2 regions of the Paenibacillus sp. TAB_01 genome follow, and region 1 is predicted to be linked to the other one. Evidence: predicted binding sites of a transcription regulator. Region 1 holds the regulator's gene; the other holds the start of a gene.

Evidence for each region. The regulator CtsR, encoded in region 1, represses protease genes until heat stress. The targets are predictions, from matches to a motif close to ATGGTCAATAAAGGTCAAACA.
Region 2: the regulator CtsR is predicted to act here: its motif matches at 2,159-2,179, upstream of clpP (ATP-dependent Clp endopeptidase proteolytic subunit ClpP).

The regions. Positions count from the first base shown of each region.
Region 1 covers NZ_JBIFNP010000001.1:6,343,550-6,346,963, forward strand. Annotated here, with positions in the region: gene mcsB (protein-arginine kinase McsB) at 1-609, opposite strand, end outside; gene mcsA (protein-arginine kinase activator protein McsA) at 630-1,151, opposite strand; gene ACHHV8_RS30980 (CtsR family transcriptional regulator) at 1,164-1,625, opposite strand; rRNA gene rrf (5S ribosomal RNA) at 1,815-1,931, opposite strand; rRNA gene ACHHV8_RS30990 (23S ribosomal RNA) at 2,039-3,414, opposite strand, start outside.
Region 2 covers NZ_JBIFNP010000002.1:416,797-420,210, forward strand. Annotated here, with positions in the region: gene gap (type I glyceraldehyde-3-phosphate dehydrogenase) at 1-527, opposite strand, end outside; gene ACHHV8_RS35310 (sugar-binding transcriptional regulator) at 587-1,615, opposite strand; tRNA gene ACHHV8_RS35315 (tRNA-Arg) at 2,005-2,076, shown strand; gene clpP (ATP-dependent Clp endopeptidase proteolytic subunit ClpP) at 2,245-2,826, shown strand; gene ACHHV8_RS35325 (stalk domain-containing protein) at 2,917-3,414, opposite strand, start outside.

The DNA.
Region 1 (3,414 bases):
CTGAGTAATCGCCGAAAGGATCCGGTTAATCTGCTGCGTCAGCACAAGCGCGGGCAGATGAATCATAACGGAAGCGCGAATGCCGGTTCCCACATTGGTCGGGCAGCTTGTTAAATAACCCCGCTTCTCGTCGAAAGCATAGTCGAGATGGCCTTCGAATAAATCGTCTATCTGGCTTGCCGTATCCCATGCTTCTTTAATTTGAAAGCCTGGGCACAAGCATTGTATTCGTAAATGGTCCTCTTCATTCACCATGATGCTGATGGACTCATTATTATTTAAAATAACTGCGCCGTTGCGCGATTCGTTCGCAAGCGCCGGACTGATCAAGTGCTTCTCGACCAATACCCGCTTCTGCAGCTCATCCAGCTCCGACAAAGACAGCATTGAAAACGGTCCGATTTTTTGCAGCTCTTCATCCTGAAGCACTTGAGATACCTGGTCCAAAACTTCTTTGGACTGCTGGTTGGTCGACAGCATCGGGAAAGGATACGACTGCAGGTTCCGTGCTATACGGATACGGCTGCTGATCACAATATCGGAGTCGGGGCCTTCCCCTTTCATCCAGTCACTTAATGCTTGCTCTGTAAAGCGATTTACTGTCATCATTATGCCTCCTTACCCATACGTTAGCTTTCCGCAACCTTCTTCTCCAATTCCCGGATCTCATCCCGAAGCTGCGCCGCTTTCTCAAATTCTTCGTTCTCAATGCGCAAAAGCAGTTCCTTCTTCAAGCTTTCGATTTCCCTCTTATGTTTTATTAACCCGCCGGAGCGTTTAGGAACCTTACCGGTATGAAGCGTACTGCCATGCACCCGTTTGAATAAAGGATCTAACTTCTCTCCAAAGTGCTTGTAGCACGAGCTGCAGCCAAAGCGTCCGATCTTGCTGAATTGACTGTAAGTCAGTCCGCAATGCTCACAGCGGCTGGGCGGAGCCTTGGGCGTTAAAGGATTATTCCCGGAACTCGGTTCAAAATCGAGCAAACCTGATAATAGGTTATGAATGGAAAATCCGTTTGGCGTTCCAGGAATCAGTTCTCCCTTCTCACGGGCACATGCTTCACAAATATGGAACTCGGTCTTTTCTCCATTCAAAATTTTCGTAAAATGCAGTGTCGCTTGCTTTTTACCACATTCCTGACATAGCATAATATACCCTCCTTATCGGCTCAACAAGGATATCAGCATCGCCTTTAAAATTTTGGCTCGGATTTCGTCGCGAAGGGGCAGTTTCAGAACCAGTACATCCCTTGATATCGCTGATCTCGCCATCGCGGCTTCCCTAGGAGTAAGATAGCCGTTCTCCTCCAGTTGGTACAACAGCCCTTCTGATGCGTTCTGATCGATGTGAGAACTGATGGTTTTCGAAATGTGATCCAATATAGAGCCGTGTGCATTCAGTTCAATCTTCTGTATCCGGATATATCCGCCGCCCCCGCGTTTACTTTCGACGACAAAACCCTTCTCTAAAGTAAATCGGGTGCTTATAACGTAATTAATCTGAGATGGGACACAGGCGAACTGGTCAGCCAGCTCGTTACGCTGGATTTCCACGATTCCATCCGTGCTTTGTTGTATGATCTGCTTCAAATACTGCTCAATCACTTCGGATACGTTCCGCATCAATTCAACCTCCTTACGAGAGTAAATTGACTTTGACTTTCTTTGACTTTAATTACATTATAACAGTTTTCAGATAATTTGCAACTCTTTGTGATGGGTCGATTTATTTTTTACTCCCCTACCTATTTTATGCCCATCCTGCAAGCAAAAAAGACCCTTGGAATTTAAACCAAAGGTCTTTCCTATTGTGCTTGGCGACGTCCTACTCTCCCGGAACCCTTCGGTTCAAGTACCATCGGCGCTGGAGGGCTTAACGGTCGTGTTCGAGATGGGAACGCGTGGTTCCCCTCCGCCATCATCACCAAACGATGTGTCATGTTTCTGCCAGGAAACATGAATACTTTAATTCAAGGCGACTTGCACCTTGAAAACTAGATACGAAACAAGCATACATCCTTCTCTTTGCTGTTCTCTTGGATAAGCCCTCGACCGATTAGTATTCGTCAGCTCCATACCTTACGGCACTTCCACCCCGAACCTATCTACCTCGTCGTCTTCAAGGGGTCTTACTTTACTGGGAAATCTCATCTTGAGGGGGGCTTCACGCTTAGATGCTTTCAGCGCTTATCCCGTCCGTACGTAGCTATCCAGCCGTGCTCCTGGCGGAACAACTGGTACACCAGCGGTACGTCCATCCCGGTCCTCTCGTACTAAGGACAGCTCCTCTCAAATTTCCTGCGCCCACGACAGATAGGGACCGAACTGTCTCACGACGTTCTGAACCCAGCTCGCGTACCGCTTTAATGGGCGAACAGCCCAACCCTTGGGACCTACTTCAGCCCCAGGATGCGATGAGCCGACATCGAGGTGCCAAACCTCCCCGTCGATGTGGACTCTTGGGGGAGATAAGCCTGTTATCCCCAGGGTAGCTTTTATCCGTTGAGCGATGGCCCTTCCATGCGGTACCACCGGATCACTAAGCCCGACTTTCGTCCCTGCTCGACCTGTTTGTCTCGCAGTCAAGCTCCCTTATGCCTTTGCACTCTTCGAATGATTTCCAACCATTCTGAGGGAACCTTGGGGCGCCTCCGTTACTTTTTAGGAGGCGACCGCCCCAGTCAAACTGCCCACCTGACACTGTCCCCATACCGGCTTACGGTACCAGGTTAGAACTCCGATACGATCAGGGTGGTATCCCAACGTCGCCTCCACCCAAGCTGGCGCTCAGGCTTCTCAGGCTCCCACCTATCCTGTACAGATCGTACCAAAGTCCAATATCAAGCTGCAGTAAAGCTCCATGGGGTCTTTCCGTCTTGTCGCGGGTAACCTGCATCTTCACAGGTATTAAAATTTCACCGGATCTCTCGTTGAGACAGCGCCCAAGTCGTTACGCCATTCGTGCGGGTCAGAATTTACCTGACAAGGAATTTCGCTACCTTAGGACCGTTATAGTTACGGCCGCCGTTTACTGGGGCTTCGGTTCATAGCTTCGGGGTAAACCCCTAACCACTCCCCTTAACCTTCCAGCACCGGGCAGGCGTCAGCCCGTATACTTCGCCTTGCGGCTTCGCACAGACCTGTGTTTTTGCTAAACAGTCGCTTGGGCCTTTTCACTGCGGCCCCCTCGGGCTATTCACCCTACCGAGGCACCCCTTCTCCCGAAGTTACGGGGTCATTTTGCCGAGTTCCTTAACGAGAGTTCTTCCGCGCGCCTTAGCATGCTCTGCTCGCCTACCTGTGTCGGTTTGCGGTACGGGCACCTTCTCCCTGGCTAGAGGCTTTTCTTGGCAGCCTGAACTCATGACCTTCGCTACTGCAATTTTCGCTCCCCATCACAGACCAGCCTTAC
Region 2 (3,414 bases), on a different contig from region 1:
GTCATCATCCCTTTAACGATGCCGAACTTGTCGTTCAATACTTTTGCGAATGGTGCCAAGCAGTTCGTTGTGCAAGAAGCGTTGGAGATGATTGTATGGCTAGCTGGATCGTATTTATCTTCGTTAACGCCCAGAACGATCGTGATATCTTCGTCCGTTGCAGGTGCGGAGATAATTACTTTTTTAGCGCCGCCTTTCAAGTGAAGGGAAGCTTTTTCTTTCGCTGTGAAAATACCAGTGGATTCAACAACGATTTCTACACCGTTAGCAGCCCAAGGCAGGTTCTCAGGGTTACGCTCAGCGAAAACTTTTACTTCTTTGCCGTTAACGATCAAAGCGCCTTCCGTAGCTTCTACAGTACCGTCAAATTTGCCGTGAGTTGTATCGTATTTCAACAGGTGAGCCAATGTTTTAACATCAGTCAAATCGTTGATTGCTACGATTTCAACTTCCGGATTGCTGAAAGATGCGCGGAATACGTTACGACCGATACGACCAAAACCATTAATACCAACTTTAGTTGCCATGTGAGATAGCCTCCTAATAATAGTTAATTTGGATTTATGTCAAGACAGGCAATTGCCCGTCAAGATGTCAATGTATTTACAATTTGCGTGGCTGCCGCCTCGTCGGTGACCAGAATGTCCTCGTGACCGAAACGCAGCACCGAAGCAATAGCTTCCCCTTTACTTTTACCCCCCGCGACACCGATGACGCAGTCCATCGCCTGAATATCTTCGATGCGCAGCCCTACCGTCGGCGTCTTGTGAAGGATTCTTCCTTCGCGGTTAAAATAATACCCGAACGCTTCCGCGAGCGCCCCGTCTTGCTGCAGATTCGAGGTCGTGTCGGCGTCGACTTTACGCCGCCGAGCCATCACCATAGCTTCCCCGATGCCATGAACCACAATACGGGCCTTGCGGATAAACTGGATGATCTCCAGGATCGTGCTGTCCTGCATCAAAGACTGGTAAGCTTCCTCGCCCAGATGGTCAGGCACGTGAAGCAGCCTGTACTTGGCTCCCGTCTTCTTCGCCATCGTCGAAGCGATCGTGTTCGCCTGAAACTCCAGGCTTTCTCCGAGTCCGCCCCGCGCCGGTACAAACCAGCTGCCTTTAAGCAGATTGGAAGAGGACAAGTGATAGGCGACCTCGGCCGTTGTAGAGCCTCCGGTAACCGCAATGACCTCGTCCTGGGAGATGTGCTTGAGAAGTACGGCGGCACCTGCCCGGCCCAGCTCCTTCTTCGTATGCGACGATGTATCCGAATCACCCGGAACGATCACCACCTGCTTCAAACCGAAGCGCGAGCGGATTTGTTCCTCAAGCTCCGTCAGACCGAATAGATCCTTGACTAGAGGCTCGATGCTTTCCAGCAGCTGTCTTCCTGCAAGGCTGATTCGAATGCCGGACGTTTCCACCTCCAGCAAGCCTTGGGCCTTCAGGAAATCGACCTCCGCACGCATGATGCGCTCCGTCGTATTCAACGAACCCGCCAGCGTCCTGCGGCCTACAATTCCAGATACCATGATGTGGTGAAGAATAGTGTAGCGTTTCTTCATCGTATCCATTAAGTCCGGCAGAAGCTGCTTTTGAATATTGAGCATATCTCGCATCGTTTTTCACTCCCGCCAAAACGTGGACACCTTTCGTCCCGCCACTACATTTTCAGTCCCACATACTCCAAAGAAAGAGCTAAGCATTCACTTAGCTACTTCATTATATAAAATCCGTCTGACGTTTTCAACTCGGAAATCACAAATTAGACAAAAAAATAGTCAGACGTGCTTTTTTTGTCGAGAAAAGGCTTATCAATGCACGTTTTAGGTGATTGTGTCATGAGCAGATGCGTTCGGTTACAACCGAACCGGATCCCGCCCCTCCCTGACCTCTTGGAGCAGCATATTTCCAAGGCGCAAAAAGGCTTGTACGAAAGTTTTGAATAGAGGGTTGCATTTTCCATGCAGGTATCATATAATAACTCTTGCTTCGCTTAATACAGCGTGCGCCCGTGGTCCAATGGATATGACGTAGGCCTCCGGAGCCTGAGATTAAGGTTCGATTCCTTACGGGCGCGTACAAGCATAACAGATAACCTTTGATTTGTTTATAGTTCGATTATCGGGCTGGATGCAAATCGAAGGTTTTTTTGTATCTGTTGTTTGACCTTTCTTGACCTTAGTTTGTTTTTCCGCTATGATGGTTATAGTGTTACCATATATGAACTTTAAGGAGGCTGCAGCTTATGAGTTTCATTCCCATGGTCGTTGAACCTGATGCAAGAGGAGAACGTGCATATGACATCTACTCCCGCTTGTTGAAGGATCGCATTATCTTTCTAGGTACGCCGGTCAATGATGTTGTGGCCAACGCGATTATCGCCCAACTGCTGTTCTTGGCGGCACAAGATCCGGATAAGGATATTCATTTGTATATTAACAGCCCGGGCGGTTCCATTACGGCGGGGATGGCTATTTACGATACGATGCAGTTTATTAAACCGGACGTATCGACGATCTGCGTCGGTATGGCCGCTTCGATGGGCGCGTTCCTGCTGGCTGCAGGCGCCAAAGGCAAACGCTTCGCGCTGCCTAACAGCGAAGTCATGATTCACCAGCCGCTTGGCGGCGCGGAAGGTCAAGCGAGCGACATTGAGATTCGCGCGAAGCGGATTCTCAAAATGCGCGACAAGCTGAACCACATCCTGGCCGAGCGCACCGGCCAATCGTTCGAGCAAATCGAGAAGGATACCGACCGCGACAACTTCATGTACGCGCAAGAAGCTGCCGCTTACGGCCTGATCGATAAAGTGATCGAGAAGGTGTAAGCCGGCTCGATAAAACAAACCCACCGCATGGTCTCGCTGACCGGCGGTGGGTTTTTGATTTGGTACAATTAATTTTTATGGGAGATCCTCTTACTCTTTTTCATCCAGCGGATAGAAAATCAAATCGATCGGGAACGCCGAACCGGCCGGCGGGGTGAACTCGATATCGAGCGAGTCCTCGTTGCCCGTCGTTTTGGCCAGAATCTGCATGCCGTCAAATGCCGTCAGCACGCCGGATTCCGGAACGAGCCGCATCTCTCCGTTAATTTTGAACGGACCTTTGAAAATACCGCCGTACGGCATAATCATAACCGCCATTTTGCGCGGCTTGTCCGCATGAATTTTATATACGACGCCGTAGTTGCCCTCGTTCTTCACGTTTTCCTTCCGCATCGGGTCATAGCCCGGCTGGAACGGATCGGATTTGCCATCCCCGATAATAAGACGGGACGGGGTCGTAAACGAGCTTGCATCGATATTCCAGTTCACCTGGGATACCGGGAACGATCCGCGCACATGACCGGTAAACGGCAGCAGCGGAAGGCTCAATGCGTTCTGATTCACTTCCGGCGCAGCAACGAAGGAGAA